One region of the Micromonospora sp. NPDC023737 genome, then DNA from elsewhere that is predicted to be linked to it. Evidence: riboswitches for the same ligand, from Rfam matches in the RefSeq annotation. Region 1 holds a riboswitch; each other region holds the start of a gene.
The links. Region 1 has a riboswitch for cyclic di-AMP ahead of AB0F98_RS23380 (hypothetical protein). Riboswitches for the same ligand answer to the same signal wherever they lie in the genome.

Region 1 (7,153 bases):
ACCATGATCCTGCTGCACGGCTGGACGCTGGACGCGCGGAGCTGGCACCGGCAACTCACGACGCTGAGCGAGACGGTCGGCACGACGGTGCGACTGGTCGCGTACGACGCCCGCGGTCACGGACGCTCCAGCTGCATGCCACTGCGTACGGCCACCCTGGCGCAACTCGGCGACGATCTCCACGCAGTGGTCGACGCGCTGGCCCCGACGGGCCGGATCGTCCTGGTCGGGCACTCCCTGGGCGGAATGACGATCATGGAGTACGCGCACCGGCATCCCGAGCACTTCTCGGCACGTACGGCCGGCCTCGCCTTCATCTCGACCACCGCCGAGGGGCACACGCACACCGCCTACGGGCTCTCCTCCCGCATCACCCGGCTGATCCGGCTCGCCGAGACCACCGGCGCCGGCGTACTCGCCCGCTGCGGCTCATGGCGGCCGCCGCTGGCGCTGCTACGCGCACTGCGCCCGAGCATCCGGTGGCTGCTCTTCGGCGACCGGTGCGACCCGGCCGACATCCGGCTGGTCACGTCGGCGGTGGCCCGCGCCTCGCTCCGCTCGATCGGCGGGTTCCGCGCCTCGATCGGGGCGCAGCACCGCCTGGCGACCGTCGCCGAACTGGCCCACCTACCGGCCGCCGCCCTCGTCGGCGACCGGGATCGGCTCACCCCGCCGCCGTGCGCCGAGTCGATCGCCGCCGCGCTGCCGACCGCCGAGTTGACCGTCTGTCCCGGCGCCGGGCACATGCTCATGATGGAACGGCCCGACGAGGTGAACTCCGCCCTGCTCGGAGTGCTCCACCAGGTGCTCGGCCGACCGCTGTCCGCCGGTCCGCTCACGCCCGCTTCGCCGGCCTGACGAGGCGCTACGCCGTACCTGGCGAAGCGGTACCACCGGCCGGGGCCGTACCCTCGTTCGGTTGGCCCGGCGTGCGGCCCGCGGCGTACCGCGGTGCCCGTCGCCGGTGAGGGATCAGGAGCACGCGTGACCGACCAGACCACCCTGGAGCAGGAGATGGCCGTCGAGCAGCGGCATCTCGACCGGGTGTACTCCCGACTCGCCGAGCTGCGGCAGTCGGCGGTCCGCGCCGAACGGGACGGCTACCGGCTCGCCCGGGTCGGGAACTTCGGCGCGCTGGTCGAGCGGGACGCCATGGTCTTCCACGCGGCACAGCGGCGGCACGCCCTGGACGCCGAGCACGAGGGACTGGTCTTCGGCCGGCTCGACCTGCGCGACCGCCAGGTGCTGCACATCGGCCGGCTCGGCATCCGGGACGAGAACGCGGTCAGTCTCGTGGTCGACTGGCGGGCGCCGGCCGCCGCCGCGTTCTACCAGGCGACTCCGGCCCAGCCGCTCGGCGTGGTACGCCGACGGACCATCCAGTCGAGCCGGGAGCGGGTCGTACGGATCGAGGACGACCTGCTCGACCCGGGTGCCGCTCCGCCGGACATGGCAGTGGTCGGCGACGGCGCGTTGCTCGCCACGCTCTCCCGCGCGACCGGGCGGGGCATGCGGGACATCGTGGCCACGATCCAGCGCGAACAGGACGAGGCGATCCGCTCCCCCGGCTCCGGCGTCACGATCGTCTCGGGCGGGCCCGGCACCGGCAAGACGGCCGTCGCCCTGCACCGGGCCGCGTACCTGCTCTACTCCGACCGCAGCCGGTACGCCGGCGGCGGCATCCTGGTCGTCGGACCCTCCTCGGTCTTCGTCGAGTACATCGCCTCGGTGCTGCCCTCCCTCGGCGAGGAGACCGCCACGCTGCACTCGCTGGGCACGCTGTTCCCGGGGATGAGCGCGACCCGGACAGACGCGCCCGAGGTCGCCGCCGTGAAGGGCTCCCTGCGTATGCGCCGGGTGCTGGAGCGCGCGGTCCGGGACGCCGTGCCGGACGGTCCGACGGAGCTGCGTCTGCTCTACCGCGGCGAACTGCTGCGGCTGGACCGGCGGGACCTGGACGGGATCCGGGATCGCGCGCTGCCGCGGGGCGCCCGCCGCAACGAGGTGCGCCGGGCCGGCTTCGACGGGGTCTTCGCGGCGCTCTGGGCCCAGGCCCGCCGCCTGAACATCAGCAGGTTGCCGGAGCAGCGCGCCTTCGAGGACGAGATCGCCGACCGGCCGGAATTCCGGGAGTTCCTCAAGGCCTGGTGGCCGAGGCTGCACCCCCGGCACGTGCTGGGTTGGCTGGCGCGCCCCGAGCGGCTGCGCCAGTACGCGGGCGGCGTTCTCTCCGGAGCGGAGATCCGGCTGCTGGCGAGCGCGTACCGGACGCTGGACAGCGAGGGGTTGACGATCGCCGACATCGCGCTCCTCGACGAGCTCGACGCGCTGCTCGGCAAGCCCGTGCAGCCGGCCCGGCGGAAACGGGATCCGTTCCAGCTGGCGGGTGGCGTACGTGAGCTGAGCACGTACGCGGACCGGCAACGGGCCGCCCGGGAGGCGGCCCGGGAGCGCCCGGCCGACTACCGGGAGTACGCGCACGTGGTGGTGGACGAGGCGCAGGACGTGTCGCCGATGCAGTGGCGGATGATCGGCCGCCGTGGCCGTCTGGCGTCCTGGACGGTGGTCGGCGACCCGGCGCAGACGGCGTGGACCGGTGATCCGGCGGAGTTGACGCGCGCCCGGGACCAGGCGCTGGGCCGGCGTCGTCGGCAGAACTTCACCCTCACCACCAACTACCGCAACTCGGCCGAGATCTTCGCGGTGGCGGCGGCCGAGATCCGCCGGCTCGACCCGGACCTGGCGCTGCCCACCGCGGTCCGGTCCACCGGGATCGATCCGGTCGAGCTGGCGGTGCCGCGGGCGGAGCTGGAGAGCGCGACGGTGGCGGCCACCGCGGCCCTGCTGGGTGAGGTGGAGGGGACGGTCGGAGTGATCACGCCGGCGCCCCGCCGGGACGAGGTGGCCGGCTGGCTCGGCACGGTCGGCGGGTCCCGCCTACAGGTGGTGACCAGCCTGGAAGCGAAGGGTATGGAGTACGACGGGGTGGTGCTGGTCGCGCCGAGCGAGATCCGGGCGGATCCCGGCTCGGGCGTCCGGACGCTCTACGTGGCGCTCTCCCGGGCCACTCAGCGGCTCAGCACGATCGACCCGACCGGCTGACCGGTCCCCCGGCGGCTCTGCCTCAGCCCCCGGCACGGCCGACAGTTGCACACATTGCGATGTGAGCATATGTTTGAGAGGTTCCGACCGTCGGCGGAGGGTGGTCTCGTGGGCGCAGGGCATGGCCACGACGAGTCGGTGGTGAACGCCGCGCAGCACCACCGCGGCCGGCTCTGGGCGGCATTCGCCCTGCTGGCGGCCCTGATGCTGGTCGAGGCGGTCGCCGCCTTCCGGACCGGCTCGCTGGCCCTGCTGTCCGACGCCGGGCACATGTTCACCGACGTGCTCGGCATCGGCATGGCCCTCGCGGCGATCACCGCCACCCGACGGGCCGGTCACGACCCCCAACGCACCTTCGGCCTCTACCGCCTCGAGGTGCTCGCCGCGCTGGCGAACGCCGTACTGCTCTCCGGGGTCGCGGTCTACGTGGTGGTCGAGGCCGTCGGCCGGTTCGGCGACCCGCCGGAGGTGCTCGCCGGCCCGATGCTGGCGGTGGCCGTGCTGGGCCTGCTGGCCAACGTGGCCGCCTTCTGGCTGCTGCGACCCGGTGCCCGGGAGAGCATCAACCTCCAGGGCGCCTACCTCGAGGTCCTCGGCGACCTGCTCGGCTCGCTCGGGGTGATCGCGGCGGCGCTGCTCATCACGTTTACCGGCTGGTGGTGGACGGACCCGTTGGTGGCGGTGGCGATCGGCCTGTTCATCCTGCCGCGCACCTGGCGGCTCGGGCGGGCGGCGGTCCGCATCCTGGTCCAGGCCGCCCCGGAGCATCTTCAGGTGACGGCGGTGCACGACCGGCTGGCCGCGGTGCCCGGCGTGGCCGGCGTACACGACCTGCACGTCTGGACGCTCACCTCGGGCATGGAGGTGGCCTCGGCGCACCTCACCATGGCGCCCGGCGCGGAGGTCGGCACCGTGCTCGCGGCGGCTCGGGAGGCACTCCACGAGGACTTCCACATCGAGCACGCGACGTTGCAGATCGAGCCCGGCGCGGCCCCTGGGGCCTGCGGGGCGGTCGAATGGTGACGGGAACACCCGGGGTTTTCGGACGCATGATGCGGTTATGCCGTAATTTCCGGTGAGCCCAGCGGCACGGGGAGTCACAACTGCTGCACGAGTCCCACCGGCACCGGTAGGCTCGGTCCCGGTCTCCGCCAGGAGGCGCCCACCAGCGCCGGCGGCGACCGCCGCCTAATCGCCGACGTTCGGCGAGCCGGGGAACCACGTTCCTGGGGTGCATCCGCGCGAGCGGTAGGGATCTTCCGTCCCGAACCCGTCAGCTAACCCGGTCGGCGGCTGACGGAAGGACATGTGCATGCCAGTAGTGGCACCCGTACGACGACGCGCCGCCCGGATGGCGGCCCTGATCGCCGCGGCGCTCGCCCTCGCCCTCGCGGCCACCCCCGGCACCGGCACCGCGGCCACGCCCCCGGCGGCTCTGCCCGCCGCGGCCCCCAGCACCGACGCCGAGGGCGGCACCCCCGCCCTGCGCGCCCAGTTGGAGGCGGCCAGCAAGGGTTGGCTCGACGCGAAGGCAGCCCTGGCCCGCTCCGTGACAAGGCAGCAGCAGCTCGCCGACCGGCTCAAGAAGACCGACGCCGAACTGGCGGAGCGCAGCGGCAAGGTCGGCGAGATCGCCGGGGTCGCCTACCGCACCGGCCGGCTCGGCGCGGTCTCGGCTCTGCTCAGCAGCAGCAGCCCGGAGGGCTTCATGGACCGCGCCGCCGCCCTGGAGGCCGTCGCTTCCAACGAGGACCGGGCGCTGCGTGACCTGATGGCGACCCGGGACGAGGCGAACCGGACCCGCGTCGCGCTGAACGGTGAGATCAAGGAGCAGCGCAAGCAGGTCGCCGTGATGGCGAAGCGCAAGCAACAGGCCGAGCGAGCCCTCGAGGTGGCCAACGCGACAGCGGTCCATTCCTCCGCCGGCGGGTCCAACCGGGGCACCTCCACCGCGAACGCCGACCCGGCGCCACGCAACCCAGACGGCTCCTGGCCCAAGGAGTCGTGCAGCGTCAACGATCCGACACCGGCGAGCGGCTGCATCACCCCGCGCGCGCTGCACGCGCTGGAGCAGGCCAAGGCGGCCGGCTTCAGCCGCTACGTCTCGTGCCATCGCAACGGCGGTTCCGGCGAGCATCCCAAGGGGCGGGCATGCGACTTCGCCGCGCAGAAGAACGGCTTCGGCGGTGACGCCACCGGCGGCGACAAGACGTACGGCAACAACCTGGCCGCGTACTTCATCCGCAACTCCGACCGGCTCGCGGTGCTCTACGTGATCTGGTACCGGCAGATCTGGCTGCCCAGCAGCGGATGGAAGTCGTACAGCGGGGCGGGCGGAGACCCGTCCAGCGATCACACCAACCACGTGCACCTCTCGGTGTACTGACGCCGCGGTGCGGGTGGCGGCCCCGGCGGCCACCCGCACTGCCCGGGTACGTTCCGCAACGTAGCCACGATGTCGCCGGCCGGCGGACGATCCGGCCGGCCCGCACGGGCAGCATCGAGGCCATGACCCGAACACCGCCGACCGTGCGTAAGGCTCTGCTCACGCTGCACCTGGTCACCTCACTGGGCTGGCTCGGGACCGACCTCGTACTGCTCGCGTTGGGCGTGGCGGTGCTGCGCGGCGCCGACGCAGCCACGGTCTATCCGGTCGCCGCGTTGATCGGCACGACGCTCTTCACGCCGCTGGCCGTAGCGGTGTGGGTGGTCGGCGTGGCCAGCGCCCTGCTGACCCCGTGGAAGCTGTTTCGGTACCGCTGGGTGCTGGTGAAACTGCTGATCACCACGGTGATGGTCGGGCTCGTGCTGTTCCTGCTCACGCCGAACCTGCGCGCCGCCGGCGACCTCGGGGCCGCGCTTCCGGCGCACGACCGCGCCGACCTGGTGATCGCGCCCGCCGTGTCGACCAGCTTGATGATCATCGCGACGGTGCTCTCGACGTACAAGCCGTGGGGGCGGATGCGGCCGGCCGGACCGGCGGCGAGGCGCGGGCGCCCCGCGGTGGCCGGCCGCGCGGGTGCCTGATCGTTTCGCCGGCCGCTGTCGCGGTGCCGGTCATTGTGCGGTGGGCGGGCTCTCCCGGTGTCGTTCGAGCGCGGAGACGAGCCGGTTGGCCAGTGCCAGGTGCGCCGCGCGGGCCTGCCGGAAGGCGTACGCGAACAGCGGCGCCGGCGCGGCGAGGGTGATCTCGACGTCGATGCGCACGAGCCCGTCCGCCTCGGCACGCAGCAAGGTGTGATTGCGCACCATGGTCGCCGGCCACTGCCGAGCCACGGTCACGATCTCGTCGTCCGCCCGGACCAGCACGTCGGCCCGGTACGTCACCGGGAACCGCAGCGACCCGGCGGCCAGCCGGTCGGTGATGGCGTAGCTGGCCCTGGCTCCCGGCCGGGGCGGCAGGCGGCGGACCCGGACGACCAACGGGTGCAGTGCGCCCTGCCGGCCCAGGTCGCCGAGCAGCGCGGCGGCGTCGGTCAGGGCACAGCGCGCCTGCACGGTGTAACTGAAGGAATCGCGCCTGAGCACACCGCCTCCCGCCGTCGCCGGTCGCCCGATCCTCGCCTACCCGAGGCGGGGTGGCAACGGCTGAGCGGGCCACGGAGCGCATGCCGTGGTTTCGGATACCTGTCGCATGACGGGCGGCGCGGGCCGCGGGAGCCGGAACCAGGGCCGGAGGCAGCGCGTGAACGGACACGCGTTCGCGCCACTCCCCTGCTCATGGGGTGACCGTGGACCTCGCGAGCCCGCCTACGGGTGACCGTGGGCCTCGTGGACCTCGCGCCGACCCGGACGAGGGGTGGCGCGACTCAGGCGCCGGGAAGCACCTCAGGTGTGGCGGTGCCGGCGTAGTAGGGCTCGGGAGCGCCGAACAGGCCGAGCAGGCCGGTCACCCAAAGCTGCCGGTGCACGAACCGGCTCGGCTCGGTGACGGCGAGCTTGACGCCGCTCACCTCGGCGGTCTGGAAGCCGGCGACCATCGCGCTGATGCCGACGGAGTCGATGAAGGTGACGAGGCGCATGTTGAGCTCGATGCGCGCCGGGCGCCCCT
Region 2 (7,153 bases), on a different contig from region 1:
CCGTACGACCGCGCGGCCCTCGATGGTGAGCCAACGGCGGCCGTCGACGTGGCAGAGCGCCACCGGTGCGCCCTGAGGGCCGGCGGCGGCGACGTGCCGAGCCTTGCGGGAAGCGGCCGAGGTGATCACGCGGGCGAGGCCGGACGCCGGGTCCAGGGTCACCCCGACCGGCACCACGTGCGGGGTACCGTCCGGGCGAAGCGTGGTGAGCGTGGCGAGGTGCCGTTCCCGGCAGAAGGCGACGACCCGATCGTCACGTACGTCCAGCAGGTGCGCCCCCGGCATCTCCGTCCCCCGTCTTCCGCCGTCGACCGATCATCGAACGGGCCGGCGGTCGTGCCCCGGCCCCGGTGGAGCGTACGGCTGACCCGGTAGCTGCCGGGCGGCCGCCCGGTGCTTCTGGACCAGCCGGGTGAGGTAGAACAGCGTGCCGGCGAGGATGCCCATGTCGTCCAGGTAGATCGGGTCGGGCAGCAGGTCGATCGGGAAGATCGTGTAGAGGAGCGCGCCGTAGAGCGCCAGTTTGCCGCTCGCACCGAGCGAGGTGAGCAGGCGATGCGTCCGTACCACCCGGACGGCCAGCACCACGGCGCCGACCAGCGTCGCGAGCAGCACGATGCCAGCGATGACGAGGACGACGATCCACGCTTCCCGGGACATGCGGTCACGCTAACCCAATCGGGCCGCGCCCACCCGATGCCGGGTTATCGACCACCACGTACCGGCAAATGATGCCGGCCTCGCTGGCTTCACCGCGCCCACCTGACCCACCCACCCGGCGACCTCCCGGCGGCGGTGCCGCTCAGTACGCCGGCACGGCCGCCCGGCCCCGCGCCACGACCTGGTTCTCCCGCGTCTGCTCCGCCGGCTGGGCGACCTCGCTCAGCGGCAGCACCGACTGGGCGTCCTCGACGTGGCGGCCGGTCGCGGCGAACGCCTCCTCCCGCAGGCTCCGGGCGGCCGCGACAGCGCGCTCAGCCTCCCGCCACGCGGCCTGCTCCTGCTCCCGTGCCGCCTGGTGCCGGGCGAGGAGGTTGTCGCGTACCGCCCGGCGCAGCACCAACTCCTGTTCCACCGGGTGCAGCCGTGGGTCCCAGCCGTTGCGGTGCGCGAACACGTCGCTGAGCTGCTCGACGGAGAGTTCCCGCTGCCAGTACGCGTCCAGCGCCGCGCGGTGCAGGTAGCGCTCGCGGTCGACGTACTCGGACGGGGTGCGGGCGGTACGCGGCAGCGGCATGGCAGCGGCGGCGCCCAGCCGGCGTACGTCCGCCTCGGCGGCCTCGTACGCCTGCCAGGCCACCTCGACCGCCTCCTGCGCGGCGAGCCACTCCGAGCGCCGTCGTTGCGCCGTGGCGGTGGCTCGCTCGGCGGCCACGGCGACCTCCTGCGAGTAACGGGTCCGCTCGCGCTTCTCCTCGGCCAATTCGAGCGGGCTCGGCATGGCTGCGCTCCGGATCCGCTTGGCGGCGTCGATCGCGAGCCGGCCCGGCCGGAGCAGCAGGGCGGCGACGGCGACGCCCACGACGGCGAGCAAACTCAGCCAGATCACGGCGGCGCGGGGCACGTCGGGCAGGACGGCGGAGAGGACGGTCTGCATCATCTGCACCTCGTGGTCGGTGTCGGAAGTGGACGATCTGACCCGCTGGTGAGCGGAATGACGACTGGGTGGAGGGTTCTGCCTGACGTCGCGCCACCTCGCCGGGAGGACCGGTCGGGCTCGGTGCGGTGCGGCGCGCGGCGGGTATCCGATACGACACGACGGGCTCGGCAGCCGCAGAGCTGGAGCGACGGGTCGGTCAAGCCCTGCGAGCCGAGACCGAGAGTGATGTCGGTCCGGGGCGGGCCGTCGGAGCCGGGGCGGATGACCCTCGAGTCAGGCGAGCGGCGGACCGCGGCGACCGGGCGTGTCCCGGCCGGCGTCCAGGGCCGTGGACGTTTCGGGTGCCGCCGTCATGGTGCGGGCGGCCGGGGCGGCGAGGATCGGCCCGCGGACCGGACGACGCACGGGAGTGTCGGTCGGGGACAGCCGCTCGGCCACCGGCGCGACCTCGGGCCGCAGCACCTCGACCTGGCTGCTGACCACGTGGGGCTGCAGCTGGGCGGCGGTGGCCGGTGGCCCGGCCGGTGCTGGGGCGGCGGCACCCAGCCCGACGGCGAGCGCGAGCGCGGCCACGGCAAGGCGGGTCATCTCGCCCAACGAACGCAGCGCGGCCCGCCAGGTGGGGCGAGCGGACGCTACGGACATCACGTGACTAACCTATCGCTCTCGGCGGCCGGGCGCAGCACGACGGGGCGCCGGATCGCGTGACCGTGCCCACCCCTCCCGTTTGGACGGACGCCGGGGGCTGGGGCCTACTCGATTCCGCCCGAGAACTTCCCGCTGCTGTCATCGGTGCCGGTGCCGCTCGTGCCGCTCGCGCCGGCCTCGGCCTGGCTGGCGCCCGTCGTGCCGTTGCCGGTCGTGCTGGCGGCCGTCGTACTGGCGCCCGTCGTGCCGGTGCCGGTCGTGTCGGTGTCGGTCGTGCTGGCGCCCGTCGCGCTGGCGTCCGTCGTGCTGCTGGGGGCGGGGTTGGCGTCCGTCGCGTCGGTGTCGGCCGAGTCGGAGGCCGCGGGCAGCTCGGTGAAGAGGGCGAGCAGGGCGCCCACCTCCTGGTCTGCCTCGGCCGGGTGCCGGAACCGGCCGGCCGGGTTGATCGTGTACTCGTTGCGACGACCCACCCGGGTGCGGCTGAGGTAACCGCCGGCCTCCAGGTCGGCGACGATCGCGTGGGCGGCCCGCTCGGTGACCCCCACCTCGTGGGCGACGTCCCGCAGTCTTGCGGTGGGGTTGCGGGCGATGGCCAGCAGCACGTGTCCGTGATTGGTAAGGAAAGTCCAATTCCGGGGGCTGCCGTACCCGCTTTCGGTCGTCGCCATGGCCGTCATCGTAGGGCCCGAGCCCGCCCATTCGTCCTCATCGATCCCCGGTGCATGGTCAACTCGGGTTCCTTGAAGTCGGGGCATCGTCACGTCCCGGACACGGCGACATCAAGCCGGACACCGCGGCATCAAGGAAGTCGAGTCGATCACCCGCCCGTGTCCCCTCTGACGGCGAGGCCCCCGGGCGGCTAGGCCCCCCGGGCGGCTAGCCCCCCGGACGGCGAGGCCCCCGGACGGCGAGGCCCCCGGACGGCGAGGCCCCCGGACGGCGGGCGCTCCAGTGGCGAGTGCTGGGTTGCGGCGGGACGGGCCAATCGAATGTCCGCGAATACCTGAAACGCAAATCACGTATATCTTGACGTGTCTTCGGGTGGGTGTGACCGTGGATCGGGAACCCGCGGCGGTGACTGTGGGTCATCAATTCGATCGCATAGAGAAGTCGAGGTGCGGGGATGAGCGGACCCGAAGCGCCGGTCCTGCGTCCGGAGCAGGCACTGGCCGAGCTGATCGCGGGCAACCACCGCTTCGTCACCGGTACCCCGAGGCACCCCAACCAGGACGCCGGCCACCGGGCCGCGCTCGCCGACGAGCAGCACCCGTTCGCGGTGATCGTCGGCTGCTCCGACTCGCGCCTCGCCGCTGAGATCATCTTCGACCGCGGGCTGGGCGACCTCTTCGTGGTTCGTACGGCCGGGCACACGACCGGGCCGGAGGTGCTGGGCAGCGTGGAGTATGCGGTCACCGTGCTGAACGCGCCGCTGGTCGTGGTGCTCGGGCACGACTCCTGCGGCGCAGTGCGGGCGGCCCGGGAGTCCCTAGCCACCGGCACGCCGCCGCCCGGCCATCTGGACGCGGTGGTGGACGCCGTGCTTCCCAGTCTCCGCCGCGCCGAGGCCGAGGGTGTCGACGATCTGCCCCGCATCATCGACATCCACATCGCGCAGACCGTCGAGGCCCTGCTCGACAACTCCGCCGTGCTGGCCGCCGAGGTCGCGGCCGGGCGGTGCGCCGTGGTCGGCATGTCGTACCGGCTGGCGGCCGGTGAGGTCCACCAGGTCGCCGGGGAGCTCCCCGCCGCTGCCGGTTCCAACCCGGCGTCGGCCGTGCCGCTGGGCTGACACCGCGCGTCGGCCGCACCGCCGGGCCGCCGAGACCGCATGTCGCCCGCGCCGCCGGGCCGATACCTCCCAGGCAGAGCGAGAAGGGCCGCCCCGCGAATGCGGGGCGGCCCTTCTCGGCGTTCCGGCCGGTCGCTACAGAAGCGACATGTGTACGTGGTCCGTGTGGTTGGACGGGCCGCTGTAGGACTTCCAACCTGTGGCCGGGAACCAGATCTGCCGGTTCCAGATCACGTAGTAGATGCCCAGCCGGTCGGCGTTGCGGATGAGGAACGCCGCCACGTTGTTGCCGTACATCCGGGTGTCGTCGTTGTGCCAGGGGGAGAAGCCGCTCTTCTGCAGTGACCAGTCGCAGGCCCGACCCTTCGGGTGCTCCCACGGGCCCCCCGGTCGGTAGCAGCCGACGAACCGGTTGAAGCCGGCCCGCTTGACCTCCTTGTACGCGTGCAGCGTGCGCGGCGTGACGCAGCCCGAGGTGGTCGGGTCGTTCTCGCTGCACGACTCCGGCTTCCAGTCGCCGTCGGCCGTACGGCCGGGGCCGATCCTGGCCACCGGGGAGGTGGCCGAGACGAGGCCGCCGGTGAATCCCTTACCGCCGACGAGAGCCAGCGCCTTCTCCGCCTCGCGCTTCTGCTTCGCCATGATGGCGGCCTGCTTCTGCTGCTCGCGGACCTCGGTGTCGATGGCCAGCTTGGCGAGCTCGGCGCGGTGCTTGACCTCGTTGATCCGGGCGAGCTTCTGCGAGTTGACCATGTTGAGCTCGTCGAGCCCCATCACCCGCTCCACGAAGGAGTCCGGGTCGTTGCTCGTCAACAGCATGCCGACCGCGCCCATCCGACCGGTGCGGTACGACTGGGCCGCGATCTGGCCGACCTGCGGCGCCAACGCGTCCAACTCGGCCTCGGCCTGCTTGACGTCCAGGCCCAGCTGCAGCTGGCGCTTCTTGGACTTATCCAGCTTGGCCTTGGCGGCGGAGTAGTTGCGGTTCGTCGTCTCGACGACGTCGGTGAGCAGTGGCGGGTCGTCGTCCTCGTGCCCGGACGGGGTGGCGGGCTTGGGCGCGGCGGACGCCGGGAGGGGCCCGGCGAGCACGGCCAGCGCGGCGAACACGGCCACCACGGGTGTCAACCAGCGGCGTAGGGGTGCCGTCACAGTGTTCCCTTCCGTCGACCGCCGACCGGGTTAGCTGACGGGTTCGGGGCGGAAGTGGCCCCTACCGCTGACGCGGATTCACCCCAGGTACCTGGGTTCCCGGTTCGCCGTACGGCGATTGGGCGGTGGTACCGCAGGCGCCGCTGCGCGCCTTCGGCGGTAACCGGCAGCGAGGTTACCTGAGAGTCGGCGCGGGGATCTACGCCCGGATGCCGGCTAAAAGCGTCATTTCGCCAAAGCGCTGGGTAGCGAGTGGCGTAGGTATCGCGCCGTCGAGCCCGGGCGGTCACGTTGAGGAGTGTCACCATGCGCTCTCCGTTCTCCTGTCCGGGTCGGGCCGGCCACCGGAGGCGGCGGGGGGTGGGTCCAGGGTCGGATCGGGCCGAGCGGCGCTCAACGCTTCCAGCACGTCGGTCCGGTCGAATCCGGGGCGGGCGGTCGGGTCGACCGGGGCGGGATCGTCGCCGGCCGGTGTGCTGACGGACCGTCCGGCCGTGGTGACGATCGCGGCCAGGCCGGTGGTGAGCGGAACGGCGGCGATCAGCCCGAGCGTCGCGACCGCGCTGCGGACGATCTCCTGGGCCAGGAACTCGCTGGTGAGAATCTGGCTCACCGGGCGCGAGTCGGCGGTGAGCAGGAGCAGCAGCGGCAGCGAGGCGCCCGCGTACGCGAGCACGATGGTGTTCACGGTGGACGCGATGTGCGCGCGGCCGACCCTGGTCGCGGCCCGGTAGAGCTGGAGCCGGGACAGCCCCGGGTTCGCGTGGGCCAACTCGGTGACCGTGGCCGCCTGGGTGACCGTGACGTCGTCGAGCACCCCGAGCGACCCGATGATGATCCCGGCCAGCAGCAGGCCGCGCAGGTCCACGTCGCCCTGGAACATCGACAGGGTGAGGGCGTCCTCGCTGCCGAATCCGGTGAGGTGGGTGGCGGCGGTGGCCAGGGCGCCGAGGACACCGGTGAGTACCAGACTGCCGAGGGTGCCGAGTACGGCGACCGAGGTCTGCGCGGTCACACCGTGCGTCAGGTAGAGCACCACGAACATGATCAGCGCGGCGCCGACCACGGCGACCAGCAGCGGCGGGTGCCCGGCGCCGATTCCGGGGAGTACGAAGGTGAGCAGGATGCCGAAGCTCGCGGCGAGACCCGCGAGCGCGGCCAGGCCCCGCCACCGGCCGAACGCGACGATCGCGGCGGCGAAGATCAGCGCGAGCCAGCCGAGCGGCTCGCCGCGCTGGTGCTCGGCGACGTTCCAGCTCGACGACGAGGGGTCGGCCGGATCGGTCAGCTCCACCACGACGACCTCGTCACCGGCCTCGACGGCGGGTGCGCCCGGGCCGTCCGGGATAGGCGCCTCGACTTGTTGACCGGCGGCCGGGCCGTTCTCCACGCGTACGGTCACGGTGCCGCAGCGCGTCGGCTGCGCACCGGGCATGTCCTCCGGCGTCTCGGCCGGGTTCGGGCAGGCTTCGCTCACCACCCGGGTGACGGTGCCGTGGTACCGGGCCGGGTCCCCGCCACCGTCGGCCTCCGGTGCGCCCCGCGGCCAGAGCAGCACGGCGGCGACCACGGTGGCGACGACGAGCGGCACCACGGTCACGAGGAGGACCCGTCGCACCCCCGGCGGGGCGGACGGCGTGGGACGAGTGTGGTCGGCGCCCATCACGAATCTCCCAACGACTCCGGGGCGGGGTACGTACCGGTGGCGCGATCGGTCAGCGGCGTGGGGCCGCCCCGCCAGGCAAGGTCCGGAGGGTCATCGTCGGAATGCTAACCAGGTGGTTCTCCGGCGCCCGTTCGCGCCCGGCGGTGTCACGCTGCGTGGCGGCGAAGGCACGTGTCACGCGGTGTTGGCGATGGCATCTGTCGCGGCGCGTGGCGGCGAAGGCACCCGCGTCGGCGACCGAACGGGCATGTTGGTGTCATGCCCGCACATCCGTCGCACCATCCTTCGGGCGCATCCA
Region 3 (7,153 bases), on a different contig from region 1:
CAACCCGTCCTGGTACCCGATCCTCGACGGCTCCTCGGCCGAGCGTTCGATGAAGTCGGCGCTGCGTGAGGGCGGCAAGAACACCTTGAATCTCTACCTGGGCGACGTGACCCCCGGCCTGCTCGGCTGGGCGACCTTCCCGCAACGACGGCTCAACAGCGCCGACGGCGTGGTCGTGCTGAACGAGTCGCTGCCGGGCGGCAACGAGACCAACTACAACCAGGGCGACACCGCCACCCACGAGGTCGGCCACTGGCTGAACCTCTACCACACCTTCCAGGGCGGCTGCTCCGGCTCGGGCGACAGTGTCGATGACACCCCGGCCGAGGCCACGCCGGCGTACGAGTGCCCGACCGGTCGGAACACCTGCAGCGCTGCCGGCCTGGACCCGATCACGAACTTCATGGACTACACCTACGACTCGTGCATGTACCAGTTCACCCCTGGGCAGGCGAGCCGCATGTTGACCGCGTGGAACGCCTACCGCGCGGCCTGACGTCGACACGTAACGTCGGCGCCGGCCCTCTGGACGGACAAGGGCCGGCGCCGACGTTTCACTCCCCAGGAACGCGTTCAGGCTGCCGAGCGGTGGACGTCGCGGCGCCCGTGGCGGGCGGGACGAGCCTGCGGTACGACCGGAGTCAGATCGGCCGGCCGATCGTCCGCGTGCGGGTCGAGCCAGACCTGCACGCCTGGGCGGCCGCACCCCTCGCCCGGCCCACCGGCGCTGCCGGAGTCGCGCCGAGTCAGCATGGCCACGTCGACGGTGAATTCGAAGAGCCGCCAGTCGACCTGGGACGCTGCCCCGGCCCTGGCCGCGAGCCGGGCCACCCGGGCCTGGTCGGTGACCGGGTGGGCGTGCCCCGCCACGTACGCCTCGTCATCGGTCTCCTCCGGCGGGAAGGAGTGCAGTGCGTAGCGCCCGTCCCGCTCCAGGTCACGCCGTTTGGGCGAGTCGATGATGAAGCAGAAGAGCCCCTCGTCGGTGATCACCGGAGACACCGGGTGCACCCGGGGCCCGCCGTCGGCACGGACCGTGGCCAGATAGCCGAAGCCCGGACCGTACTGCTGCATGAGAACGCGGATCCCGTCGGCGAGCCGGGGCTCGTCAGCTGCGAATTCGGACCAGGAAGCCATGCAGGCATTCTATCGAACAAATGTTCGACGAGCGACACGACGCGCTGGTCACCGACACCGGATTCGAGTCGTCCGAACGGGCCTCGCTATGGTGGTGCGATGCTGCTCTCCGACCGCGACCTGGTCTCCGAGATCAAGGCCGGCACGCTCGGGCTGGAGCCGTTCGAGCCCACCCTGGTGCAACCGTCGAGCATCGACGTACGTCTCGACCGGCTCTTCCGGGTCTTCAACAACCACCTCTACACGCACATCGACCCGGCACAGCAGCAGGACGACCTGACATCGGTGGTCGAGGTACCCGACGGGCAGCCGTTCGTGCTGCACCCGGGGGAGTTCGTGCTCGCCTCGACGCTCGAGGTGATCTCGCTCGGCGAGCAGCTCGCCGGCCGGCTGGAGGGCAAGTCCAGCCTGGGCCGGCTCGGCCTGCTGACCCACTCCACCGCCGGCTTCATCGACCCGGGATTCTCCGGCCACGTGACGCTGGAACTGTCGAACGTGGCGAACCTTCCGATCACGCTCTGGCCGGGCATGAAGATCGGCCAGCTCTGCATCTTCCGGCTCTCGTCACCCGCCGAGCACCCGTACGGTTCGGCCGTCTACGGCTCGCGCTACCAGGGTCAGCGTGGCCCGACGCCGAGCCGGGCGTGGCAGAACTGGCGCACCTGGCCCACCCGCTGACCGGCGATCGGCCCCGGAACCCGACGCACCTCGCGCCTCACCAGGCGCACGGAGAGGCCCCTCCCACTCGGTGGAAGGGGCCTCTGCGCGGAACGATCAGTCGGGACGACCGAAGCTGTGGATGGGGCCGTCGTCGACCTTCTTCATCTTGATCGGCACCCCGGCCTGGGAGGCGTGCACCACCCATCCGCCGCCGACGTACATGCCGACGTGGTGCAGGTCGCTGTAGTAGAAGACGAGGTCGCCGGGGCGGAGGTTGGCACGGCTCACCGTCTTCGTCACCCTGCGCTGCTGCGCGGCGTTGTGCGGCAGTGACACCCCGGCCTTGGCCCAGGCCGCGAGCATGAGCCCGGAGCAGTCGTACGAGTCGGGCCCGTCGGCTCCCCATACGTAGGGCTTGCCGATCTGGGCGCAGGCGAACTTCACCGCCACCCCGGCGGCGCCACCCGGATAGGTGGCCGGGCACGGGGCCGGACGCAGCGGGCCGCCGCCGCCGTTGCCGTACACCTTGATCCGCAGCTTCTGCAGCCGGTCGATCTCGGCGTTGATCTGCTTCTTCTTCGCGGCCAGCTGGGCCTCGGTCCGGGTCAGCTGGGCGACGAGCTCGTCCAGCGGCGCCTTCTGCCGGGCCAGTTCGTCGCGCAGGTCGACGACCTGGGCGACGTCCGTCTGCTGGTTGTGGGCGAACCGGTCGAGCAGCTCCAGCTGGCCGACGACGTCACTCGGTGACTGGCTGCCGAGCAGGGCGTTGACGGTGGACAGGTTCTCACCCTTGTACGCCCGCACCGCGAGCACGCCGACCTTGTCCATGGCCTGGTCGATCCGGAGTTGCAGTGGCTTGATCCGAGCAGCCAGCGCATCGGCCTGCTTGCGCTTGGCCACGAGCTCCTGACGGGTGGCGTTGTGCCGCTCGATCACGGGTTCGAGCTTGTTCCAGTCCTGGTCGATCTGGCGCTCGATCTCGGCGACCGACGGGTCGGCGTGCGCCGCTGTGGCACCGCCGGTCAGGACGACGCTGACGCCGATGAGGGCGGCGAGGACGGTGGTGATGCGGGACCAGCGTGGACGCGGCGCACCCGTCGTCGGGCCGGCTGTCGCCGACCGTCCGGACGGCGGCCGCGGGGCATGGTGTGCCACCGGGCTCCGTACTCCTTCTTCCTGACCGCCTACCGGGTTAGCTGACGGGTTCGGGCGGGAAGGTCGGCGCCCTACCGCAGTGGCTGCGGATTCACCCCGGAAACCTGGGTCCCCGGCTCGCTCGGCGAGCGACTCGGCGGTGTCGGACCGTTACCGCCCGGGTTGGACGGACCTGCTGCCGGCCGACGAATGATCAGCCTAGAGAGCGCCGTTACCGATCCGCAACCCGTCAGACGGTGACACTCCGTGTGTGACGCAGCGGGAGCGCACCCCTCGTGCGATTCCGAAGATTTTCTTCCGAACCCCCCGATCAATGGAAAGGTATTGACCAGGGCGCGACGGTGGAGCGAAGGTGACCAATACCTAAGACCCATCCGTACCTGGGGGTTCGATGCAACGATCGACCATGTCGAGGAGCAGGCGCGCCCTGCTCGCCGCCGCGGTGGTCACCGCCGCCGCGGCCGTGCCACTGACCGGCGGCCCGGCCGGGGCCGCGCCGGCCGGCGACCGTCAGCAGCAGTACGCCGCCGCGGCGAAGGAATACGGCGTGCCGGAGAGCGTCCTGCTCGGCGTCTCCTACCTGGAGTCCAGGTGGGACACCCACGCCGGCAGGCCCAGCACCAGCGGCGGCTACGGGCCGCTGCACCTCACCGACGCGGCTCACGTCGCGAGCCTGACCGCGGGCCACCACGTCCACCAAGGCGAGGACCCGCGCGGCGACACCTCCCGGCCGCTGACGGTCGCCGCGCCCGGAGGAGCCGAACCGTCCGCCGCGCCGGCGTCCGCGGCGCTACAGACCCTTCAGGCCGCCGCAGCGCTCACCGGGGCCGACGCCAGGGCACTCCGTACCGACCCGGCGGCCAACATCCGTGGCGGCGCGGCGCTGCTCGCCTCGTACCAGAAGCAGCTGGGCGGCCCGGTCGGCTCGGAGACCGACCCGGGAATCTGGTACGGCGCGGTGGCGCGCTACTCGGGAGCCGACACCGAGGAGACCGCTTCCGCCTTCGCGGACGAGGTGTACGACCAGATCCGCGCCGGTGCGAACCGACGAACCGACGACGGCCACCAGGTCACCCTCGCCGCGCACCCGGTGACCGCGCGGGCGGACACGGTGCACCGCCTCGGGCTGCGCAAGTCGCAGCGCCCGGACCGGGTGGAGTGCCCGGTCCGGCTCGGCTGCGAGTGGATTCCCGCGCCGTACGAGCAGTACGGCCCGGGCGCCGGCGACTACGGCAACCACGACCTGGGCGACCGGCCGGCCCAGCAGAAGATCGAGTACATCGTCATCCACGACACCGAGGGGTACTACGAGCCCAGCGTCGGCCTCGTGCAGCAGGCCGACTACCTGGGCTGGCACTACACGCTGCGCTCGGTGGACGGCCACGTCGCGCAGCACGTTCGGACCAAGGACGTCGGCTGGCAGGCCGGCAACTGGTACGTGAACGCCAAGTCGATCGGCATCGAGCACGAGGGCTTCGCCGGCCATGGCACCTGGTACACCGAGGCGATGTACCGGGCCTCGGCCAAGCTGGTCCGGCACCTGGCGCTGAAGTTCGGCATCCCGCTGGACCGGCAGCACATCATCGGGCACGACAACGTTCCCGGCACCGTCGCCTCGACCGTGGCCGACATGCACTGGGACCCGGGCCCGTACTGGGACTGGTCGCACTACTTCGATCTGCTGAAGGCGCCGTTCCGGACCACCGGCACCAAATGGACCGGCCTGGTCACCATCGACCCGGACCTCGCCGTCAACCGGCCGGCGTTCGTCGGCTGCAACCAGCAGCCGCCGGGCGTGCCGAGCCCGCCGCCGCCGGCCGAGCCCTGCCCGCTACGGGGTTCCTCCGCGGTCATCCTGCACAACGCGCCGAGCCACGACGCCCCACTGGTCAACGACCTGGGTCTCCGTCCGGACGGCTCGCCGAACACCATGTACATCTCCGACCACGGTGCCCGGGCCTCGGCAGGCCAGACGTACGCGGTGGCCGAGGTCCGCGGTGACTGGACGGCGATCTGGTACCTCGGCCAGAAGGCGTGGTTCCACAACCCGGCCTCGGCACCGACCGCGAAGTGGGCCACCGGGTTCGTGGTGACTCCGAAGCCGGGGAAGGCGACTATCCCCGTCTACGGCCGGGCTTACCCGGAGCAGGCCGCCTACCCGGCCGGCGTGCCGTACCAGACGATCTCCCCGATGCAGTACACGCTCACCGCCGGGCAGCGGTACGCGGTCGGCGACGTGCTGCCGAGCGAGTACTACAAGGCCTCCACCTTCGACGGCTCGTCCCCAGGCGACTGGACGGTGATCCGGGGCGACCTGCGGTACGTGCAGATCCAGTTCGGCCACCGCATCATGTACGTCAACCTCGACGACGTGCTGCTGCTCCCGTCCGCGGTGGGCGCACCCCGCTGACGGACGGGGTGCGGCACCCCGCCGAGCGGGTCGTTCCGCCGTACGGAACGGGCTCGGGCACCGCGCCGAGCCGGCTCCGACACCTGGCTCGATGAGCGTCACGAGAAACGCGAGGGCCCCCGGTCGGTCGACCGGGGGCCCTCGGCGTACGTGGTGGATCAGCCGGGTCGTCGGAAGCCGGCGACGGGCATGTAGTTGATGCTCGCCACCTGTACCGGTTTGCCGGCCCGTGGTGCGTGCACCATCTGGTCGTTGCCGAGGTAGAGCCCGACATGGTGCAGGTCGCTGAAGAAGAAGACCAGGTCACCCGGGCGCGCCTCGGAGCGCGGGATGGCCTTGCCCTCGTTCCACTGGGCACCGGTGAAGTGGGTCAGGCTGATCCCGGCCGCCTTGTAGGCGTACTGCGTCAGGCCGGAGCAGTCGAACGAGTTCGGCCCGGTGGCACCCCACACGTACGGGTCACCGACCTGCTTGCAGGCCGTCTGGATCGCCGTGCGGGCCGCCCCGCTGACCACTCCCTTGACGGTCGGGCAGTTCTCCGGCATGACGACGCTCTTCGGCAGCGTCTTCTCGAGCCGCTTGATCTCGGCGTCGATGCTCTTCTTCTTGGCGGCCAGGTCGTTCTTCTGCTTTGTCTGGGTGGCGATGAGCGCGTCGAGTTTCTGCTTCTCCGCGTCGTACTTCGCGCGGACCTTGAGGATGCCCTCGACCTGCTTGTGCTCCTGCCGGGCCAGCCGGTCCAGGATGGTCAGCTGCTCGGTGAGCGTGTCCGGCTTGGCGCTGAGCAACAGCGCGCCGAGGTCCTGTGAGGGCCCGCTGATGTAGTAGCGGGAGGCGAGGTCACCGACCCGGGTCATCGCCAGCTCGGTCTGGAGAGAGAGCGGCTCGATCTTCTTTTCCAGCGCGGCCGACTTCTTCTGGTTGGCCTTCAGCTGCGCCCGCACCTTGTTGTACTGCTCGATCGTGGGTTCCAGCTGCTCCCACTGCTTGTCGATCTGCGCCTCGATCTCCTCGACCGAAGGCTCGGCGTGGGCCGGCACGGCGAGCAGGCCGGCACCGACGGCCGCAGCGGCGACCAGTGTGAGCAGACGATGGGCAGCCCGGCGAAGGCCACCCGGACGAGCGGGACGTCCCGGTGCGTGACGATGAGGGGGCATGGTTGCCACCGGCACCGACTCCTTAGCGACCGACCGCCGGGCGCCTCGCAGAGGGGAAGGGGGCGAGGGCAGACGACCCACAGCGGTCGGTGCCCCACGATAGGGAAGCGCCGAAGCGGAATCAAGGCGAGCCCGCGCGTCGTCACGTCTGCGGGACGGGCCGCGTACCGAGGGTGCACGCGCGACGGCGGTGGCAGGTGCCACCGCCGTCGTCGTTGCGGATGATCCGGGCGTACGCCTCAGCCGGCTACCGGCTCGGCCTGCTTGTCGCCCTGGGCCTGCTCCGGCTTCACGGAGCGGAGCAGCACGCTCGCCACGTCGATCACCTCGACCTGCTCGCCGGCTCCCTTGCCGTTCACGCCGTCACTGAGCATGGTCGAGCAGAACGGGCAGCCGACCGCGACCGTCTTCGCACCGGTGGCCATGGCCTCCTCGACGCGCTCGACGTTGATCCGCTTGCCGATCTTCTCCTCCATCCACATGCGTGCGCCGCCGGCGCCGCAGCAGAAGGAGCGCTCGCTGTTGCGCGGCATCTCGGTGAGCTCGCCCTCGATGGCGGTGCCGAGCACCTCTCGCGGCGGGGCGAACACCCGGTTGTGCCGGCCGAGGTAGCACGGGTCGTGGTAGGTGACCC
Region 4 (7,153 bases), on a different contig from region 1:
CACCGCGCTGGTCCTGCTCGGGCTGGTGCTGCTGGTCGAGCCGCTGCGGCAGGCCGGCGGCCTGGAGGTCCGCACCGAGAACCTGCCGGTACGCTCCTGGGTCCCACTGGTCGCCGCGCACCTCGGCGGCGCGCTGCTCGGCTTGATCGCCGTGGTGGCGCTGGCCGCCGCGGTGACCCTGCCGGCGCTGGTGGCGCTGGTCCTGGCCCTGTTGGTCGCGGCCGGTGCCGGCGCGGTCGGATCGGACCTGGCCCGGCGGCGGTTCCGGCCCCCCGCGTCGGGCGGCGCGGTACGCCGGGCCCTCCAGGCGCACAAGCCGGAGTTCGTCCTGTACTTCTCCGCCCCACCCGGCTCGGAGTACCAGGTCACCATGTGGCTGCCGTACCTGGAGCGGATCGGCCGACCGTTCCTGGTGGTGCTGCGCGAGCCGGAGTTCCTGGCCCCGATCGCCGCGGCCACCACCGCCCCGGTGGTCTACTGCCCCACCCTGCGGGCCCTGGACGAGGTGCTGGTGCCGAGCCTGAAGGCGGCGTTCTACGTCAACCACGGTGCCAAGAACAGCCACTTGATCCGGTTCACCCAGCTCACCCACGTCCAGTTGCACCACGGCGACAGCGACAAGGCGCCGAGCGCCAACCCGGTGTCCGCGATCTTCGACCGGATCTTCGTGGCGGGACAGGCCGCGATCGAGCGGTACGCACGAGTCGGCGTGGACATCCCGGCCGAGAAGTTCGTGGTGGTCGGCCGCCCGCAGGTCGAGTCGATCGAGGTACGCCCCGAAGGACTGCCTGCGGCCGCCCCGCGCACCGTTCTCTACACCCCGACCTGGACCGGTCACCACGCGGACGCCGACTACTGCTCACTGCCGGTGGCCGAGCCGCTGCTGCGCCGGCTGCTGGACCGGGGCGTGACGGTCATCCTGCGCGCCCACCCGTACACCATGCAGAACCCGGCGTCCGCCCGGCAGCTCGGCCGGCTGACCGAGTTGCTGGCCGCCGACCGGACCCAGACCGGACGGCAGCACCTCTGGGGCACGGCGGCCGGCCGGGATCTCAACCTGGTGGAGTGCGTGAACCGATCCGACGCGCTGATCTCCGACGTCTCCGGGGTGATCTCGGACTACCTCTACTCCGGCAAGCCGTTCGCGGTGACGGACATGGGCACCGACGGCGACTCGTTCACCGAGCGGTTCCCGCTGGCCGCCGCCGGTTACGTGCTGCGCCGGAACATGACCAACCTGGACGAGGTGCTGGACCAACTGCTCGACACCGACCCGCTGTCGGCGCGGCGTTGGGAGACCCGGCGGCGCTACCTCGGCGGCTTCCCGGCCGAGTCGTACGCGGAGGCGTTCCTGGAGGCCGCACGGCGGGAACTCGAGCCTGCCGGGAAGCCGCTGACCCCGCGGTCGCCGCAGGCCGACGCCGTCTCCACCACCGCCTGAGGCCGCTTCGGTTCCGGCTCAGCGATACGTCTCGACCAACGCCAGCACCGCCTCCGGGTCCTCGACGTGGGCGTTGTGGCCGAGCCCGGAAAGCGCGGCGACGGGCACCCCGTAGCGCCGGAGCTGCCCGTCGGTGACCAGCGGGTCGTGTTCGCCGCGCGCCAGCAGGACCGGCACGTCGGTGGCAGCCACCAGCGCCGCCAGGTCCGGTTCGCCGACCGCGAACGCACCCGGGTCCATGGCCAGTCGCCAGCGCCCGTCCACCTCACGCAGCCCGGCCGTCACCCTCGGATCGTCGGGAGCGACCAGACCGGCCAGCCCGGAGACCCGCAGGTAGCGCTGAGCGGCCTCGTCCCGGGTGGGGTACCAGGCGACCGGGCGGGCGGCCAGCTCGCGCGTCTTCGCCAGTTCGGCGTCGGACCAGACCGCCTTGATGCCGAGCCCGACGACAGCGGCGACGGGCAGCCCGGCGCCGCGCGCGGCGAGCGTCAGGCCGACCACGCCGCCGAGTGAGTGCCCCAGCACGATCAGGCGGTCACCGGGCGCGAGCGCCGCGACCACCTGCTCGGCCAATGCGGCGAAGGAGTACCTGGGCAGCGGCGGCGACGTGCCGTGACCGGCCAGATCCGGCGCCAGCCAGCGCCCTTCCCAGCGGCGCCGCAGCAGTGGCGCCCAGGGCAGCCACACCTCACTGGTCGCACCCATGCCGTGCAGCAGCAGGAGGGTGGGCCGGCCGGCCGTACGCGCGCCACCGTCGTTCATGGACGCAGTGTGCCACCGGCGGCGTCGGCACGGCGAGCGTGAACATCCGACAGCCGCCCTGAACGACAACGGGCGCCGGCCCCCTCGCGTCAGGGTGCCGGCGCCCGATGTGAGCGCGGTCGTCAGGCGGAGTAACCGCGGGTGGTCATCCAGTTGGCCAGGTCGATCGTGGTGATCCAGTACGACGGCACCGCCGGGTTCGCCGAGTCGGCGATCTTCACGGTACGGCCCTGGTCCCGGTAGCCGACGACGGCGATGTAGTGCCCGCCGCCGAAGGAGTGCCAGCCACCGTCGGTGTCGACGGCGTCGCCGACGATGTTCGCGACCACGCCGCGCCCGTCGGTGATGGCCCGGACGATGTCGGCCTGGAGCTGGTCCATCTGGGCGGGACGCGGCGCGCTCGGGAACATGGTGGTCTTGTACGGGTTGCCCTTGACCACCGCGTTCAACACCCGCGTGGTGTCCTCGGCGGAGTTGGTGCCCATCTCGGTGGTGCCGAGCTGCGCGGCCAGGTCGTCCTGGCTGCGTTCGATGCCGGTGGCGCTGAGCGCGTTCCGGGTGGCGGCCGGCCCGCAGTAGAAGTAGGTCGTCTGCGCCTGGTAGTCGTAGTCGAGGACCTTGCTCGCCGGCGGCTTGGGCGCTGCCGGCTTGCGGGTCAGGTCGGGGTTCGCGGCCTTCTTCGCCGCCGGCGCACTGGTCGTGGGCGAGCTGGTCGCCGGTGTGGTGAGCTGCTGGTCGTCGAGCGGGGCGATGCGGGCGTCGCTGCGCAGTTCGGCCGCCACCGCGGCGGAGCCGCGCTGTGCGGCGGGCGCGTCGTCGGCGCCGCTGAGCAGGGCGCCGGTGGTGGACGCCAGCACCACGGCTGCGGCGGACGCGGCGGCGATCTGGTAGGGGCGCTGGGTGGCCAGCCGACGGAGCTGACGCTTCAGGGTGTGCTTCACGGTTCCTCCACGGTTCGGGGGGTGAGCGACCGGCGGCCGGACCGGAGTCCGGGCAGGCGTCACCGCGCGGACCTGGTCCGCGGGCGGCTGGTGGATCGCTCAGGGAACGCCCGGTGGGTCGGGCGGAAAGACGCGGGTGCCGGAGTCAGCTCGTCGCTACGGGACGGGCGAGCACGGGCACCGTGGCGCCGTGGAGGGTCGGGGAGGACCGAGGGATGGGTTCGTGCACCACAGAGATGGAACTCCTTCCGGCACCGCCTACCGGGTTAGCTGACGGATTCGGGCGGGAAGATCGCCCTACCGCGGGCCGTGGCTCGCGGATTCACCCCGGACGTGCATGTGGGTCCCCGGCTCGTGGAATCACGATTAGGCGGGTCGGCGCGGCGTCGCCTCTTGCGATCGGTTACCGCACCGGACGCGCCGACACTACTGGTCGACAGAGGGCCTGCCAACCCTTCACCACCTGCTCAAACCCGTTTCGGCGAACAATTTTTCCGGGCGTTTGGCCGCTGACGTGACTCAATGGGACGAGCAGATCCGGCGGCACCTTGGGTACGCAACGGGACAGGCCGAGGGAGACCTTGCCAAAAGGCGGGGATGATTCGGGCCGACTGTTCCCGCTGACCGTTTCCCCATTCATGTGACCGGGCTCACGCAGATGCCGGGCAGAATTCGGCCCGGCATCCCGCTCAGCCCACCCTGGCCGGCTGCCAGCGGGTCACCACCTGGGCGGGGGCGGTGGAAGCGGGCCGAGTCGCCGGCAGCCGGCCCGGCCGGAGGCGGGCCGCCGCCGCGTACGCCTCGGTGGCCAGGGCACGGGCCGCCTCGGCGGCGAGTTCGGCGTCCCGCCAGGTACTGCGCTCCCGCTCCTGGGCCGTCCGGTAGCCGGCCAGCCGGCCGTCCCGGACCACCCGGGCCAGGTGCACCTCCTGCTCGACGGGGTGCAGACGGGGATCCCAGCCGTCGCGGTACCCGAAAACGTCGCCGAGTTGGCGCAGGGTGAGGTCGCCTCGCCAGTACGCCGCCGTGGCCGCCCGATGCAGATACCGCTCCCGGGCGGCGTACTCGGCCGGAGTGTGGGGAGTGCGGGGTGGCGGCAGAGCGCCGGCACCGCAGTACCGGCGGGCGGCGCTCTCGGCCTCGTCGTACGCCGCCCAGGCCCGGTCCAGGTCAGCCTGGGCGGCCAGCCACTCGTCCCGTCGACGGCGCGCGGTCTGCGCCGCACCGGCCGCGGCGACAGCCACCTCGTCGGCGTACCGCCGTAGGTCGGCAGCCTCGGCTGCGGCCAACTCCCGGTCGGCCGGCCCGGCCGAGGCGGACCGGCCGTCCTCCGGCCGGTCGCGCTCCGGACGGGCGACCAGCACCGTGAGCACGATCAGGGCCAGCACCAGCAGAGCCGACCAGATGGCGGCGGCCTGCGGCACCTCGACGAGAAACTGGTAAAGGACGGTCTTCTCCATGTCGGTACCTCACGGCGAGCAGACGCGATGCGGGAGAGCCGCACTCGGCACCCGGTGCGAGGCCTTGTCGGTCACGCCGGGCGCCGGGAGCGGGCGCGGAAGACGGGTTCGGCGAGCGCGGCGGCGGAACGCTCTCGCGTCGCCGGCGGCGTCAGGCGGCGGGGGGAGCTCGGGGAGAGCGGACAGCTGCCACCACGCCGCGAGGGAGCCACATCTCGCCCGCCTGGATGGTGACCGGGTCGGCAACCGGTGCGGCCGAGGCGAACACCTCGTGGGTAACACCGTGCGCGGCCGACGGGGCGACCCTTGAGCCTACGGATTCGACGGCGGTCCGGAGCGCGACGGCGAACTCCGCGGGCGCGTCGTCCGCGACGACGATGGCCAGGAAGCTGGATGTGCCGGCCGACGCGGTGGCACAGGCGCAGGCCCGCGATTCGGTGCACGCCACCGGGGGCTCGACCACGGCCCGGGTGTGCGGCGGGGCCCCCAGCGTCGAGAGCGACCCGAGGGTCAGCGCGCCGACGACCGCGAGGCTGGCCAGTAGCCGGGTAGCCCATCGCGCCACCCACCACAGAGGATCGGTGAGGGCGAACGAGGGCATGCGGCAACGCTACCCTCGTCGTCACCGGGTCGCAGCAAAGCCGGGCGTGTCGGACCGCCACGCCGGTCGCACCACCCACGGTGGACGCTTCGGCGGGAGCCCAGCTGGCTGATCGACTCGTGTTCGGGGAAGTCGGGCCGTCCCGGGCACGACGGCGCCCCGACTTCATCGACACCGAGTTGATCCAGGCGCGACCCCGCTCTCAGCGCGGGTCCACGTGCAGCTGCCGGCCGTCGGGGGCACCAGCGTCGCGGCCCGGCTGGTCACCCGCCTGTACGGACGGGCGCTGACGCGGTCGCGGAACGGGCGGCGAGTCGCGGACACGTGCCGGCTCGACGGCAGCGTCCGGGGCCGGACCGGTGACGGCGGAGCGGGTCTGCGTACGGACCCTGGCGTCGGCCACGGCCGGGCGGGTGCGGCGTGGGCCGAGCCGGCGCATCATCGGCGTCTCGACCCAGCGGTGCAGCAGCCCGGCCAGGGCCAGGTTCAGGAGGAGGAGCCCGAGCACCACGGCCGGTCCCCGCCACCCGGGCAGGCCAGCACCCCAGTCGCCGGTCAGCCGCAGCACGGTCGTCATGACGAAGACATGGACCAGGTAGAAGGCGAACGAGACCTCACCGAGCCAGACCATGGGGCGGGAACGCCACGGCGAGCGGAGGTTGCGCACGTCGGCGTCGGCCGCGGCGGTGATGACCAGGACGTACGCCGCAGCCAGCAGCGCGGCCCAGAACTCGGCGCGGATCCACCCGGCGGCGGCCACCCAGACGGCGACGAAGAGGACGCTGGCCAGCGGCAGCCGAGGGCCGCGCCACCGGCCGCGCCGCATCAGCTCCGCGGCGGCCACCCCCATCCAGAACTCCAGGGACCGGGTCAGCGGGAAGACCTGGGTGAACCACCAGCGGCTCTCCTCGGGCACCAGCAGCTGGGCCGGCCAGAGCGCCAGGATCAACAGCGGCACCGCGACGACGACCGCCCAGAGCAGCCAGGGCCGTGCCCGACGGACCAGCGGCAGCGCCAGCGGCAGACACAGGTAGAAGAAGAACTCGCAGGAGAGCGACCAGCTCACGTTGTTGACGCTGTAGAAGTGCCCCTCCCGGAAGTCCCAGGCCTGCAGCAGGAGGAGGTTCTCCACCGCGACACCGAGCCGCACCGGGTCGGCGAACCAGAGCGCCGCCAGCAGCGCCAGCGCCCAGAGCACCGCGTGGTTCGGCCAGATCTTGGCGAACCGGCGACGCCAGAAGGTCCGCCGCCGCTCCCCCGGCCGAGCCGACCAGACCAGCACGAACCCGCTGAGGATGAAGAAGAACTCCACCCCGGAGAGGCCGAGGCTGAACACCTTGCTGACCACGCTCTGGTACTCGGGCTCGGCGATGATCCGCATGGTGCCGACGTGGAAGCCGAAGACCAGCAGCGCCGCGATCCAGCGCAGCCCGGTGAGGGAGGGCAGCCGGCCCGCCGGGCCGCCGGACGGTGCGGCCGGGACGACAGTCGGAGCAGTCGTCATTCCCGGGCTCCCAGCGGCACCAGCACGCACCTTTCCTCCCCCCGGCCGCCGGGTTCGGGCGGCGCGCGCCACTGCTTGTGCCAACCCGGCCGTACCGGCCGTTCGGGCACCCTACCCCGCCGACCGGACCATGCCCGGACCGCCCGGTCGGTGACGGCGACGATCTGCGCGCACTCCCCGGTGGCCTAAAATCGCGGGGCCTGGATGGGGCGGATGTTTCGCTCACCAGGGCCCAGCCCGGCACGATCTCCAGACGCCGCCGGGGACGGACGACAGGTGGAGCGAGCGATGCACCAGCGGATCCTCATGCGGGCCAAGAAGGGCCCCTTCGACGTGTACTCGCCGGAGGAGACCTTCGAACGCAACTGGATCGGCGAGAACGCCGGGAACCTGGTGTTCAGCCACGCCGCGCACAAGTTGCTGCGTACGTCCACCACCGAGATC

Region 2: linked by a shared signal. The riboswitch ahead of AB0F98_RS25075 (hypothetical protein) and the one ahead of AB0F98_RS23380 (hypothetical protein) in region 1 are both predicted to bind cyclic di-AMP.
Region 3: linked by a shared signal. The riboswitch ahead of AB0F98_RS10010 (NlpC/P60 family protein) and the one ahead of AB0F98_RS23380 (hypothetical protein) in region 1 are both predicted to bind cyclic di-AMP.
Region 4: linked by a shared signal. The riboswitch ahead of AB0F98_RS00690 (C39 family peptidase) and the one ahead of AB0F98_RS23380 (hypothetical protein) in region 1 are both predicted to bind cyclic di-AMP.

The regions. Positions count from the first base shown of each region.
Region 1 covers NZ_JBFAAL010000012.1:109,230-116,382, reverse strand. Annotated here, with positions in the region: gene AB0F98_RS23395 (alpha/beta hydrolase) at 1-858, shown strand, start outside; gene AB0F98_RS23390 (AAA family ATPase) at 985-3,102, shown strand; gene AB0F98_RS23385 (cation diffusion facilitator family transporter) at 3,211-4,125, shown strand; cyclic di-AMP (ydaO/yuaA leader) riboswitch at 4,278-4,410, shown strand; gene AB0F98_RS23380 (hypothetical protein) at 4,424-5,488, shown strand; gene AB0F98_RS23375 (hypothetical protein) at 5,611-6,129, shown strand; gene AB0F98_RS23370 (SRPBCC family protein) at 6,160-6,630, opposite strand; gene AB0F98_RS23365 (STAS domain-containing protein) at 6,912-7,153, opposite strand, start outside.
Region 2 covers NZ_JBFAAL010000014.1:114,214-121,366, reverse strand. Annotated here, with positions in the region: gene AB0F98_RS25105 (TIGR03618 family F420-dependent PPOX class oxidoreductase) at 1-285, opposite strand, end outside; gene AB0F98_RS25100 (YkvA family protein) at 316-660, opposite strand; gene AB0F98_RS25095 (hypothetical protein) at 803-1,600, opposite strand; gene AB0F98_RS25090 (hypothetical protein) at 1,874-2,245, opposite strand; partial or broken gene AB0F98_RS25085 (MarR family winged helix-turn-helix transcriptional regulator) at 2,620-2,925, opposite strand; gene AB0F98_RS25080 (carbonic anhydrase) at 3,372-4,037, shown strand; gene AB0F98_RS25075 (hypothetical protein) at 4,173-5,189, opposite strand; cyclic di-AMP (ydaO/yuaA leader) riboswitch at 5,194-5,324, opposite strand; gene AB0F98_RS25070 (YibE/F family protein) at 5,491-6,852, opposite strand; gene AB0F98_RS25065 (heavy metal translocating P-type ATPase) at 7,153-7,153, shown strand, end outside.
Region 3 covers NZ_JBFAAL010000003.1:259,593-266,745, reverse strand. Annotated here, with positions in the region: gene AB0F98_RS10025 (zinc metalloprotease) at 1-496, shown strand, start outside; gene AB0F98_RS10020 (pyridoxamine 5'-phosphate oxidase family protein) at 574-1,137, opposite strand; gene dcd (dCTP deaminase) at 1,237-1,815, shown strand; gene AB0F98_RS10010 (NlpC/P60 family protein) at 1,912-2,952, opposite strand; cyclic di-AMP (ydaO/yuaA leader) riboswitch at 2,965-3,101, opposite strand; gene AB0F98_RS10005 (N-acetylmuramoyl-L-alanine amidase) at 3,359-5,362, shown strand; gene AB0F98_RS10000 (NlpC/P60 family protein) at 5,521-6,534, opposite strand; gene AB0F98_RS09995 ((Fe-S)-binding protein) at 6,759-7,153, opposite strand, start outside.
Region 4 covers NZ_JBFAAL010000001.1:152,999-160,151, forward strand. Annotated here, with positions in the region: gene AB0F98_RS00680 (CDP-glycerol glycerophosphotransferase family protein) at 1-1,441, shown strand, start outside; gene AB0F98_RS00685 (alpha/beta fold hydrolase) at 1,460-2,203, opposite strand; gene AB0F98_RS00690 (C39 family peptidase) at 2,326-3,144, opposite strand; cyclic di-AMP (ydaO/yuaA leader) riboswitch at 3,385-3,527, opposite strand; gene AB0F98_RS00695 (hypothetical protein) at 3,834-4,604, opposite strand; gene AB0F98_RS00700 (hypothetical protein) at 4,756-5,205, opposite strand; gene AB0F98_RS00705 (acyltransferase) at 5,408-6,709, opposite strand; gene AB0F98_RS00710 (polysaccharide pyruvyl transferase family protein) at 6,998-7,153, shown strand, end outside.